Regions from separate parts of the Solibacillus sp. FSL W7-1436 genome, predicted to be linked through region 2. Evidence: a T-box and tRNA genes for the amino acid it is inferred to sense, from the RefSeq annotation. Region 2 holds a T-box; the other holds one or more tRNA genes.
The links. The T-box of region 2 lies ahead of MKX73_RS00410 (valine--tRNA ligase). A T-box ahead of a tRNA ligase gene usually reads a tRNA of that ligase, here a tRNA-Val.
Positions count from the first base shown of each region.

Region 1: it has a tRNA-Val gene. The T-box ahead of MKX73_RS00410 (valine--tRNA ligase) is inferred to sense a tRNA for this amino acid. The anticodon was not compared.

Region 1 is NZ_JBBOWV010000001.1:3,447,938-3,455,009, forward strand. It holds gene MKX73_RS17045 (S-layer homology domain-containing protein) at 1-724, opposite strand, end outside; gene MKX73_RS17050 (glyoxalase) at 982-1,665, shown strand; gene MKX73_RS17055 (hypothetical protein) at 1,746-1,964, opposite strand; gene MKX73_RS17060 (hypothetical protein) at 2,044-2,568, opposite strand; gene MKX73_RS17065 (DUF6366 family protein) at 2,736-2,927, opposite strand; gene MKX73_RS17070 (GNAT family N-acetyltransferase) at 3,076-3,861, opposite strand; gene MKX73_RS17075 (M48 family metallopeptidase) at 3,951-5,213, opposite strand; gene MKX73_RS17080 (hypothetical protein) at 5,374-5,595, shown strand; tRNA gene MKX73_RS17085 (tRNA-Val) at 5,719-5,791, shown strand; gene MKX73_RS17090 (VUT family protein) at 6,316-6,861, opposite strand; gene queC (7-cyano-7-deazaguanine synthase QueC) at 6,874-7,072, opposite strand, start outside.
Region 2 is NZ_JBBOWV010000001.1:76,515-83,586, forward strand. It holds gene MKX73_RS00410 (valine--tRNA ligase) at 1-2,296, opposite strand, end outside; T-box leader at 2,354-2,726, opposite strand; gene MKX73_RS00415 (hypothetical protein) at 2,844-3,035, shown strand; gene MKX73_RS00420 (alanine racemase) at 3,083-3,670, opposite strand; gene hemL (glutamate-1-semialdehyde 2,1-aminomutase) at 3,734-5,023, opposite strand; gene hemB (porphobilinogen synthase) at 5,025-6,005, opposite strand; gene MKX73_RS00435 (uroporphyrinogen-III synthase) at 6,002-6,745, opposite strand; gene hemC (hydroxymethylbilane synthase) at 6,735-7,072, opposite strand, start outside.

The sequences.
Region 1 (7,072 bases), 3.4 Mb from region 2:
CTTGCACTAATAACCCTTCAAAGAAATCCGAATCGATCGCATCTGCTTCAATTCTTCTAATCTGGTCAAATCCAAGTTCATTTGCTTCCAGCGTAACCATTTTTGGCTTTGAATCTTCCGTTGCTTTCAACATTTTGGCTGCCTGGCCTCTTGTAATAAAAGCATTGGGGCTGAATGTATCAGGTGTCGTACCTGACGTGATTCCCAGCTTGTAAATAATGAAAATATTTAAACCATGTGAAGAATAGTTAACATCTTTGAAAGGTATTTCACCACTATTGTAATTATAGCGTGGTAAATCAAACGCTTTTACAAGAATCGAAGCCATCTGTCCGCGTTTGATCGGATCATTCGGACCGTAACGGCCATCTCCGTAGCCGCTAATAATTCCATTTTCCGCCAATGCGGCAATTGCTTTGTAATAACCGTTTGCTGTCGAGACGTCTTTAAATTTCGGGTTTTTCACATTGGTCGTGTCCAATTTAACCATTTTTGCAATAATTGCCGCTGCTTGTCCTCTAGTTATGGAGTTGCCGGGTTTGAATGTACCATCCGGGTAGCCTCCTAAAATATTGCGCTCTGCCAAATCATAGACTGCTTCGGCAAAATACTTTGAAGCTGGCACATATGAAAATTGCTTAGTACTTGCAGCAGATGCTTCCGTTAAAGGCAAGATACACGCGAATATGAGCGCACCGAATGCGGCCAAAATTTTCTTTTTCATTTACTAGCTCCCTTTCTTTTTTCATTGGAATCTTTATATTAGAAAACCTTTCTCATCCTCTATTATTTTACATTATTATCTCGAATTAGCCAGATTTGCAGAAAAAAATAATACTTTATATGTATGTAATCAAAGGAAATTTAGCAAATGGTGGTTGAAAACCCTTAAACTGTTCGAAATTCAGTCTATTTAACGATTCGAATTTGACGAATACATGGTAACTTTAAAATTATCACAAACGGGGAGAAGGAAAATGTATGAATATTAAACATGTTACGATGTACGCTTCAAACTTTGGTGCAACAAAACAATTTTATTTGGCTAAGCTGCAATTCCCTCTACTATCAGAAGAAGCAGACCGCTTTACAATGAATGTTGGGGAAACGGCAGTCACGTTCATTAAGGCTCATTTAAACGAAAAGCCATTCTACCATTTTGCTTTTGATATCCCTTCAAATCAATTTGAAGAAGCGAAAGCATGGACAAAAGGAAAAGTAACATTATCGCAAGAACAAGGTGAAGATGATGTTTACTTTGAAGGGATTGACGCGAAATCCATCTACTTTGAGGACCCTGCAGGAAATATAGTAGAATTTATTTGCCGCCTATCAGATGCTGGACATAGTGCGGTACCGTTTACCGCTTCCTCTCTTCAAAAGGTGTCGGAGATGAGTATTGTCGTAAAGGATAAATTGAAATCCGTACCGACGTTTCATGAAGTATCGATTTTTGAACGGGACCATAATGAAATTTCGGCACAAGGGTTAACATTTATGGGAGCACGTGAAGATGCATCCTACCTTTTATTCGTAAATGAGGGCCGTACATGGTTCTTCTCAAGTAAGAATGCTGAAGTTTTCCCTTTAGAGGTTTTATTAGCGGATGGCGTAATGTTGAAAATTGATGAAGATCTGCAATTGGTCAGTTCGAAGCAATATTAAAGATTCCAACCATAACTAAAACGAGCTTGTTCCTACAAGCTCGTTTGTGCAATATGTATTACCGAAATGCTCATCATTAATCAAATGTTATCATTTTTCTTTTGGTGCATCAGTTGGATTAACTGATCGATTTTTTCATTTTTTTCCTGATCTAATTTCTGTTTCATTTCCATAAATTTTATCGCTTTCACAATAAAATAGATTACAAAAATAATGATCATTAAGTTAATTAAAATTGGTAACAACCCGAATAACGCAACCACGCCAACACCACCGCCATTATACAACATTTCCATCAATTCATCACTCCATCTCGATAGATTCTACTATTGTATCATTAAGTGTTCCGGAATTTTAAGTCTTATTGGGTGGGCTGCGCTAATTTTTCTCCTGTTCAATAAACAACACATTGTTTTGTCTGGCTATTTTATAGATTTCGCTTTTATCCTCATATAGGAAGTGGCCGTTTAATGGTATCCGAATGGAATTGCCGTCATTTGCTTTAAAGTTGTATGCTTCATATCTGCCGGTATCATCCTGGTAGTACTCAAGCGCAACTTCTTTAATTTCAGTCCATTGGAACGATTTCCCGTCAAATAAATTATGCGACACAACTCTTTCTTTTCCAATATATGTATAACTCAAAACCGATAAATAAAAAACAAAGATAGCCCCCGCAATAAAAGCAACTAACAGGCTATAAGTGAATTTGTTTTGTCTGATTAACGGGATGATGAATCCGACAAATAATAACAGACTTGCCACGAGTACCAGGGTGAAATTTAAACGATGCGGAAAAAGGACGATTGCTGATGGATCATATAAAAATGTTTGGACATAGAAAACAGGAAAAATTAGTCTGACAAAAGGCAAACTGATCAGTGTGAGTCCTGCAAGTACCATTAAAACCAGCCGAGGCGAGTAATTAATTGAAATGGTAAATCCCCCTTTTTAGAAATCGTATTATTCAATGTATAAGGTAATTTTACCAAAGCAATTCTCCTGTACGCGTTTATATGCCTAAAAGAATATTTTTGTAAGTTATGTGCACTATTAATTAATCAAACCGTCTAGTTGAAAAATGCTAAATAAATTACAATGGCGATGATGATTATAAGAAAAAGGATGCCTGTACCTTTCCACCCTAAATCCCCGATCAGATCTTGAAGGCCTCCTCCATGCATCGCCGCCGGGTTTCCCTTTAATTCTTGCTGCCTTAATCTTTCTCTTTTAGCTTCCGGTGTTTCTTGATCTTTGTTCAATATAAATTCCTCCTTTTACTACACTTTTTTACACAATATCCAGTATTACTTTGGGTGTATCAAATTCAACTGCTGTTAATAAAAATTAAGCGCTAATCCTTTTTAAGAGTAGCGCTTAACTTGATGAAAATATTTAGATCACACTATCCTAATCTGCCACTGGAATACTGGGTGATTGGCAACCATACGAGTAAGCTAGACAACTGAAACCTGCCTTTTCAAGGATCGGTCTGCTCATTGGACTGGCATCTACCGTCAGGAAGGAATACCCTTTCTCATAAGCTTTTTGTGCACGAACGGCCAATAGTTTTGAATAATAACCATTGCCCCGGTATTGCGGAAGCGTTGACCCTCCCCATAAGCTAGCAAAGGACGAATTATTCTCCAAGTACATCCAAGCAGCGCTTACAAGCCGGCCATCTTCATAAAACCCATAAATATATAACGAGTCCGGATTATCTTGTTTATCTCTCAAAAGTCTTTCCCCAAGCTCTTTATGAGATCCATTCCAGATCGCCTCTTCCAGCACAATAAGGTCCTGGATGCCTTGTTCATCCGTAATTTCCTTCACTGCCTGCAGATCGATATTTATAAGAAAAGGATGACTATCCGTTAATTTCATGACCATAAGTGCTTCTGGATCATCTATCGTAAATCCTTCCTGTTTAAGTATTTCGGTCAAATTATCAGGTTTGTCATAGCTGTACACTTTCCATTCGAAACCTTGCTTGAGGTTACCGAAATAACTTAGCTCATTTCGAATCACGTCCCTTGCCGACCTTTCATTTACATTGGAAGCTAATATAAATCCGTTTTCATTAAATTTCGAAATGTGGCGAACTACATCGTTTGTTTCTTCTCTTATAAATCCTGGTGTTACAGCTTCTTGCCTTAATTCTTTGTGAAAAAGTGCAATCCATTCTTTTTTGACCATAGCCGCGTTCCTTTCAATGCCCCCAAAAATTTATTGCAAAAAATTGAAGCTCTTATATATATAGTAAACTAATTATACATGTTTTTTGGTTAATCCTCATCAACTTCTTCGGCAACTTTATCGATTCTTTCCAACATTGGCGGATGCGTATAGCGGAACCATTTGACAAGTGCAGGCGGATTTACTTCACTAAGACCGGCTTTCGTCAGCTGTTGAAACGATGAAATCGCTGCTTCCGGATTTTCCACCAGCTCGATTGCAAATTCATCTGCACGGATTTCTTGATAACGTGATATCGCATTGGACAATGGGCTGGAGAAGAACAGTAAAAATGATGAAATCAGCAAAAACAACGGCAAAGAATTCAAATTGCCCATTTCTTTAATTTTCAGGATTGGTCCGTAACGGCGAATCATCCAAGGCATGATTTTTGCGATCAGCCATAGTCCAATGAGCGTCATAACTAAATAGACCGCGATGTTAATATAAATATCCTTCAGCAAATAATGACCCATCTCGTGTGCCATGATAAAGAGGATTTCATCATGTGTTAACCGGTTTAAGGTCGTATCCCACAGCACGATCCGGGAGTTGTCGCCGATTCCAGTCACATAGGCATTTAAAGCATTCGTCTTCTCCGACATATTCACTTCAAACACATGGTCAGATGGAATATCGGCCTGCTCAGCAAGAGATAGAATTTTCGTCTCCAGCTCCTTATCTGTTAACGGAGAAAAATCATTGTAGATCGGATCGATGACGACAGGTTGAATAAACATCAGGAAGATTGAAAACGGTACAGTTAAAGCCCATGCATAGAGCCACCATTTTTTAGGACTTTTTCTGATAAGCCAATAGAGAACGGCAATTATGATGACCGACATCCCGAAATCCAGCCAAAAATCAATTATATTTTCCCGCATCCACGAAGAAAAAACTTGCGTACTGATCCCATAGCTTTTGCTGAGCGTATAGCGATAATAGTCCATCGGGAATTGAAGGATGAACAACAGCAGAGACAGAAAGAACAGATACATTGCGGTTCTGAATACAGACCATTTAAATTGTTCAGCACTCCATTTCTCGAACAAACGTGAAATTCCCGTAATTAAAATAACGAAGTAAAGCAGCCATTCCAAAGGAGTTGTAATAAAGAACAGGAAATTTCTTACTTTCGATAATTCTTCACTTAATAACAGCTCCTGTGTTGTAAGAAAAGTGCTTGGATCTGCAGCCGTTCCTTGAAGAGCGGCTGGAATCCCGCTATTTTGTCCATGGAAAAAATACAAATACATTGCAACAACATACAGTCCAAATGCAAAGAACGCCATTAAACCCCATTTTTTTGTCATTCCTTCTACACCTCAATTCATTCGTTACCATATCCTATTACTGAAATGCGGAAATCATTTCTACTATGGTGGTCAATCTAATTTTTTGAAGGTTCTATAGATCATGGAATCTTCATAAATTGACACAATCTAAAATTGAATTAATAAGGAGCGCTTATTCATGCTGTTTGCTGTTCATTATTTGGAAAATAATATGCCTGTCCTGAGTCAGTGTTTAGAACGGATTCCTGAAGTAGATGAGGATTTAAAAATAAAAGGTCGTAAAGGAAAGGTCGTAAATGTCGTTCAAATCGAAGAAAGTAAATATCACGTCCATGTCGCCCTGGAAAAAATAAATAAAAAACAAGCTCTATTAAAAGACGATAAAAAGAAAAGACGTTGATCTATGGGGAAATTGCAGGTTTCTCTAAAAGTAAAGTAAAAATATAACAGTTTTCTATATACCGCTCCCACTGTGGATGCTATAATAACAGGTAAGAACATTGTTATAGGTGTTTCTTATCGCGGTCTTGTAGCTCAGCTGGGAGAGCACCACCTCGACAAGGTGGGGGTCGCTGGTTCGAGACCAGTCGGGACCATTATTTTAAGTGCCCGTAAACGTTGGTATATCAATGTTTGCTGGCTTTTTCTTTTTTGAAGACTTTCTATCTTACTCCTTAACTTTTGGATTTGTCCGCAATTTGTCCGCAGGATTTTTCCCCATTATTTAGTGTTACTTTGGATAGCGTTGTGAAAAATATCTGCAATGTCATTATCTGCATTCGGCAATAGGTGTGCATAGAATTCCAATGTGATTTTAGGGTTGGCGTGACCTAACCGCTTTGAAATTTTAACGCTATCTACACCTTCTGATAAGGTTAAGTAGTGTCTTTCACCTGTGATAATGACGTGCAGTAATATTCTTCCAAAAAATCTCAAAAGAAGATGTCGCAGAAACAATATTGCAACCATTAAGTCTTACCGTTAGCATATAACAAAAGAGCTTAAAGAACATGAATAATTCGTGTTCTTTAAGCTTTTTCAAAACCTTATTTACTTATGGGACGGTTCAGCTTAACTAATGTAAGTGCGGTAAAAATACTTAAGCATATTATTACATTAATCAGGCGGACATTTTAGAGAGACGCTTTTCTTTATAAACTAAACCTTGCGCTAAAAAAGCCGCGCCAATCATTTGCATGACTATTTTTACAATCACTTGACCCACTATAGCTGCAGGGACGGCTACCCAAGGGATAAAGCCTGCACCCATTGGACTTAAGCCGACAACGACAAAAATAACTGAGTCTAACAAGCCGCCTACAATTCCACTATAAAACACACGCCACGCCATCGGTAATTTTAAACGTGTATAAATTTCTGTATCTGTCGTTTCAGCTACTAAAAATGACAAGGCGGAAGCTGCGACGATGACTAATGTATCTCCTAATGAATAAGACACCACCGCTGATAAGACTAACGCTAGGAAAATAAAGAGGTATGTCTTTTTGCGGCCATATTTATTTTGAACAAGGTCTCGGAAAATAAATGTCGCCCCAATAAAGAAGGAGCCCATCGGTACAAGAAACATCCCGAATTCAAGTGGCATAAATCTCGCGGTTACGACATTTGCTGTAACAATTGATACTAAATAAAGTAAAACTCTTATCATAAAATCCTCCTATTTTAACGATTGTTCATAAGCTTCCATTCCTTGCAGACGAAGCTTACATGCTGGGCACTCCCCGCATCCATCCGCAATTATTCCGTTATAGCATGTCAATGTTTTGTGACGTACAAAATCAAACGCACCTAGCTGATCTGCTAAAGCCCATGTCTCGGCTTTATTAATCCACATGAGTGGCGTATGAATAACAAAT
Region 2 (7,072 bases):
GCACTGCCGATGTTTGTTCATCTTTTGCTGAAATTGTCATCGGTACTTTTTTGCTCATTGGTGTATTCACTTCTGCGCGAATATTACGTACAGCACGGATAATATCCATTAACAGCTGCATATCGCCTGCTTCTGCAGTGAAGTTGAATGCCGGATTTACAGTCGGCCATGCAGCAACTGTAATGGACTCACCTTCATGCGGCAAGTGCTGCCAAATCTCTTCTGTTACGAAAGGCATGAATGGGTGCAGTAAACGCATCGTGTTGTCTAAAACGTGAGCAAGTACTGAACGTGTCGTTAATTTAGCCGCTTCGTCTTCACCGTATAATGGCAATTTCGCCATTTCGATATACCATGAACAGAAGTCATCCCAAATGAAGTTGTATAGTTCACGGCCTACTTCACCGAACTCGTATTTATCAGATAATGTTGTCACACGGTCAATTGTTTCATTCAAGCGTGAAAGAATCCATTTATCCGCTGTTGAAAGGTTACCTGTTAAATCGATTTGCTCATATGTCAGGCCTTCCATGTTCATCAATGCAAAACGAGAAGCATTCCAGATTTTATTTACGAAGTTCCATGTAGATTCCACTTTTTCTGTAGAGTAACGTAGATCCTGACCTGGAGATGAACCTGTTGCAAGGAAGTAACGCAATGAATCCGCACCATATTGGTCGATTACATCCATCGGGTCAACCCCGTTACCAAGTGATTTGGACATTTTGCGTCCTTCAGCATCACGAACTAAACCATGGATTAAAACATCTTTAAATGGACGCTCGCCTGTAAATTCTTTCCCTTGGAAAATCATACGGCTTACCCAGAAGAAGATGATGTCATAGCCCGTTACTAACGTATTTGTCGGGTAGTAGCGCTTGAACATTTCAGATTCTTCATTTGGCCAATCCATTGTAGAAAACGGCCATAAAGCAGATGAGAACCATGTATCAAGAACATCTTCGTCCTGTGTCCAATTCTCGGCATCTTCGGGTGCTTCTTTACCTACATAAAGCTCGCCTGTTTCTTTGTTATACCAAGCCGGGATTTGATGTCCCCACCATAATTGACGGGAAATACACCAGTCATGGATATTTTCCATCCAGCGGTTATATGTGTTTTCAAAACGATTTGGTACGAAGTTTACTTTTTCGTTTTCATCAGCCTGCATTTTTAGCGCTTCTTCAGCAAGTGGAGCCATTTTTACGAACCACTGTTTAGAAAGATATGGTTCTACAACAGCATTCGTACGCTCTGAATGTCCAACTTGGTGTACATGTGGCTCGATTTCGATTAATACGCCTGCTTCTTGTAAATCTGCAACGATTTGCTTACGGCATTCGAAACGATCCATACCCGCATATTTGCCGGCTAAGTCATTCATTGTACCATCTTCGTTCATCACTAAAATACGTTCCAGGTCATGACGGTTCCCAACTTCAAAGTCGTTCGGGTCATGTGCTGGTGTCATTTTCACAACACCTGTACCGAATTCCATATCTACGTAGTCATCTGCAACGATCGGAATTTCACGACCTACGATAGGTAAAATAACTGTTTTCCCTACTAAGTGTGCATAGCGCTCATCTTCCGGGTGTACAGCTACACCAGAGTCACCTAGCATTGTCTCCGGGCGAGTTGTTGCAACGCGTAATTTACCAGAACCATCAGCAAGCGGGTATTCCATATGATAAAATGCGCCTTCTACTTCTTTATGGATTACTTCGATGTCTGAAAGGGCTGTTTTGGCAGCCGGGTCCCAGTTAATAATACGCTCACCGCGGTAAATATAGCCTTTTTCGTATAATTTAACGAATACTTCTTTTACTGCATCAGATAAGCCTTCATCAAGTGTGAAACGCTCTTTAGTATAGTCTAGGCCCAAACCTAACTTCGACCATTGTGCACGGATGTGAGAAGCATATTCTTCTTTCCATTCCCATGTTTTTTCAAGGAACTTTTCACGGCCAAGGTCATAGCGGGAAATACCTTCACCGCGTAATTTTTCCTCAACTTTTGCCTGTGTCGCAATACCCGCATGGTCCATACCTGGCAACCATAGTGCATCATACCCTTGCATGCGTTTCATACGAATTAGAATATCTTGCAATGTTGTATCCCAAGCGTGGCCAAGATGCAGTTTGCCTGTTACGTTTGGCGGCGGGATAACAATAGAATATGGTTCCTTATCGCTTGTTGGATCTGCTTCGAAAAACTTGCCTTTTAACCACCATTCATAGCGGCCGGCTTCAGTTTGCTGCGGATCGTATTTTGTTGGCATTGTAATTTCCGTCATGATGAATCTCTCCTTTGTCACCTTATTATTGGACATAAAAAAACTCCCTTCGTCTTAAAAAAGGACGAGGGAGTTAATTCGCGGTACCACCTTTATTTCCGAGCGGCTTAAGTCAAGCGTTCGTATTCTTCGTCACTCCTCACTCAGCAATCCTCATGAACCAAATGTTCACTGCGGTTGCTTCGCTTCGTCGTTTCTTGACTGACAAACGCTTTCTTTTAAGCCTTTGTCCCGTCATACGCTCGCATAATTTTCATTAAGCTTTTCGGCACTTCATTCGATAACGGTGTTTAACCGGATCCTAGCTACTAGTAGTTCACTAAGTCAGCTCCTAGGCTACCTTCTGCATGGTTGATGGAGAAACTTTTCAGCTGCCGTTTCCTCTCTTGCCATCGATCTCATACATACTCTTCCTAATCTTCGCTTCAATTATATAGTTGCACTTTATTTTAAGCTGTTTTCAATGAAATATCAAGCACGAATGGGGAATATACTTTAACACGTTATTTGCGCTCTTCACATATACTATGCAAAAGGAGTTTGGACATTGCGAAAAAACTACAATCCTTATTTATTGCCCCCATGGCTTCGGAAATTCCGTTTCTTTATGCGCCATTGTATTTTGCCGATTACGATTTTCCAGGCGGTTCGAACGGTCTTCCTTCCGACAACGGGTGATATATTATTGCTGGCCATTCTAATTTTATTTACTTACTTATTGCTCACTGATTTTATTTGAAATCGCAAAAAATGTTCCGTAAGCATCAATTCTTACGGAACATTTTTTTATTTTTTCAATTGTATTTGCACGCGGCTATATGCATCTGCCAGCTGTTCCAGAAAATCAAGCTCATGGGGAACGGTTTGGGGCATCTGCGTTGATTCAATCTCCTTCTCCGCTTGAAGTCGGGGTTTTTCCTCTTCTTTAGGCTGTTCGACAACGACTTCTTTAACCGGTGCCGGCTTTTCTACTTCAGCAACTGCTTGTACTTTCTTTTCCACATCGCAATGGACTGCCCAGCTGCATGAACAGTAGCCATTATTCGGCTCTACTTTAATATCCTCTATGCGAAGCGAAACAGTTTGAATATCATCATTTGGAAAATCTACTGAAAAAGGCAGGGCGTATTCGAAATAGCCTTGATCTTTTTCAATATCCATATGTTCGATATAGATACCATCCTCAATTTCATCCTCGCGTGCTACATGATCAAATTGAATATTTCCTTTTACTACATAAATTCCTCTTACTACGACGGAATCTTCGCTAATCTCTTCATGCCATTTCGGTTCAACTACTATTTTAGAATTCTCTTGAACATTTCCTAATTGCTTTGGAAATGTAAATGTCTCTTTCATTTCCCACTGTTGCATAAAAAATCCCCTCCCTACGCTTACATTATGCGTAGAAAGGGAATTTATGATTTATTTATGAGATTATCTCGCTAATTTTTCAAAGACATTATGGAATGCCTGAACTGTTTTTGCGATATGTTCTTCTGTATGCGCAGTTGAAATAAATAATCCTTCAAATTGTGATGGCGGCAGGAAAATTCCTTCTTCGGCCATTAGCTTGAAGTATTCTGCAAACAGCTCTAAATCCGAACTTTTCGCCGATTCAAAATCGATAACATCTTCGTTCGTGAAGAAGAAACCAATCATCGACCCTGCACGATTTACTGTATGCGGAATATTGTATTTCGTCGCTGCCGCACGGAAACCTTCTTCCAACTGATCTCCCAGTTTGCGGAAGTATTCATATGAGTCTTTGTTCAGACGGCTTAATGTTTCATAGCCGGCTGTCATCGCTAACGGGTTACCTGATAATGTACCTGCCTGGTAAATAGGACCCGCCGGAGCGATTTTCTCCATAATTTCGCGCTTTCCGCCAAATGCACCAACCGGTAAACCTCCACCGATTACTTTGCCTAAACAAGTAAGGTCAGGTTTAATTCCGTAATATTCCTGGGCACAGCCATAGTCTACACGGAATCCTGTCATAACTTCATCGAAAATTAAAACCGTTCCATTTTCTTCTGTCAGTTTACGCAACCCTTCAAGGAAACCTGGCTGTGGTGGAACAACACCCATATTTCCGGCAACCGGTTCTAAAATAACTGCAGCTAAATCAGCGCCGAATTTTTCGAATACTAATTTTGCAGATTCCAGATCATTATAAGCAACCGTTAATGTGTTTTTGGCAATATCGGCCGGAACACCCGGTGAGTCCGGTAAACCAAGTGTCGCTACACCTGAACCTGCTTTAATGAGCAGTGAATCCCCATGACCATGGTATGAACCTTCAAATTTCAAAATTTTGTCACGCCCAGTAAATCCACGCGCTAAGCGTAGTGCAGACATTGTTGCTTCTGTACCTGATGATACAAAACGAATCATTTCCACTGATGGCAAACGGTCCATTACAAGCTTTGCCAATTTGTTTTCTGAAACAGTAGGGGCACCGAATGACGCACCTTTAGCTGCCTGATCCTGAATAGCCGAAACAACTTCCGGGTGTGCATGTCCTAAAATTAAAGGACCCCATGATAAAACATAGTCAATATATTCATTGCCATCAATGTCTTTAATTACTGCACCTTTGCCCGAATCCATAAATATCGGATCCAAGTTTACTGATTTAAATGCTCGTACTGGAGAGTTTACTCCGCCTGGCATTAAATCAACCGCTTCTGTAAATGCTGCTTTTGACTTTTCGTAACTACGCATATTATTTTTCCTCCAACCAACGACAGACGTCTTTTGCATGATAAGTAATGATTAAATCCGAACCTGCACGCTTCATACCTAATAATGTTTCCAGCACAACCGCTTTTTCATCGATCCAGCCATTTTGCGCAGCTGCTTTTACCATTGAATATTCGCCTGATACATTATACGCCACAACAGGTAACGGGAAGCTGTTTTTCACATCTCGGATAATATCCATATACGCTAATGCCGGTTTTACGATCAGGAAATCTGCACCTTCTTCAACGTCCGACGTTGCTTCGCGAATTGCTTCCATTCGATTGGAAGGATCCATTTGATATGTTTTGCGGTCACCGAACTGTGGTGCTCCTTCTGCCGCTTCACGGAATGGTCCGTAATAGCTTGAAGCATATTTTACCGCATAAGACATGATCGGAATATGCTGGAAGCCTGCTGAATCCAATCCAGCACGAATCGCCGTTACAAACCCGTCCATCATGTTCGATGGTGCAATGATATCGGCACCGGCTTTTGCTTGAGAAATCGCTGTACGCGCCAGCACATCAAGTGATGGATCATTCAAAACTTGATCGCCTTCAATGACACCACAATGCCCGTGGTCCGTAAATTCACATAAGCATGTATCTGCTACAACCAGAAGTTCGGGATGACGATCTTTTATTAAACGTGTCGCTTCCTGTACGATTCCGTGATCATGGAAAGCACCGGTACCGACTGCATCCTTTTCTTTAGGAATTCCGAAAAGTAATACCGCACGAATGCCCAAGTCTACAATTTCATCCACTTCAGCAGCCAAGTTATCCAAAGATAATTGGAACACGCCAGGCATTGAACTTACAGGGTTTTTAACATTTTCTCCTTCAATAATAAACAAAGGATAAATAAGGTCTTCTTTTTGCAGGTATGTTTCTTTTACGAGTGCACGCATCGCTGCATTTTGACGTAAGCGACGGTGACGTTGGAAATATAGTTCTGTCATTTTGTCTGTTCCTCCAGGATGAGCTGTTCGATTACAGCTTGCATCGTATAGATTTTCGGTTGCACAATTGGCTGAACTCCGTATTTTTCAAGAGCTGCTGTTGTTACATGGCCAATCGACGCAAATTTTACATTTTGCCAGTCTATATGCGGCACAATGTGCTCAGCATAAATTTCTACCGCAGAAGGACTGGCGAATATTACAATCGGATGTTTTTCTGTCTGCAGGCACTGCGTTAACTGCGAAAAATACTTTTTGCACGGACGTGTTTCATAAACGGTCCATTCATCCGCTCCAGTACCTTCATGAATTGTCTTTTTCGCCTTCGATCCGCGTACAAATAATGCACGTTCACCCGGTTTCATCGAAAATTCCTTCACGAATACATCAGCACTGTAAACAGTTGGCATAAAGTGAATTTCATAGCCTTGTTCCTGCAATAAAGCAGCTGTCTTTTCACCGACAGCCGCAATTTTCATTGGTTCAGGAATGGTCTGTTCATGCCGTCTACATTTATCGATAAAGCTTTTCACCGCATTTTGGCTCGTAAAAATGAGCCACTCATATGCAGGTAATTCACGAAAATAGTATTCATCTTCCTTAGAAACCTTTTCCACAGTTTCGATTAATGGATAATTATAAACTTTCCCGTCATGTTGCTCAATCAATTGCTCTACAGATCTTACAACCGCCGAGCCTGTAATAATCAATGTTTTTCCTAAGAGTTCATTACTCGGCATCTAACTCAGCCTTTACTTTTTGAATTAAGTCAAAGGCACCTTGCTCAGTTAATTTTGCGGCAACTGCTTTACCAACTGCATCCGCGTCAGTTCCTGTCAATGTTTCCTTATACGTTACAGAAGCATCCGGAGCCGCCACTAAACCTGTTAATGTAATTTGGTCACCATCTACTGTTGCATAGCCGGCAATCGGAACTTGGCAGCCACCATCCATCGCAGCTAAAAACGAACGCTCGGCATGTGCTGTAGCCCATGTTGTGGCATCTGTTAATTTCGCCAGTTGCTCAAGCAGCTCCGCATCATCCGCGCGGCATTCAATCCCTAATG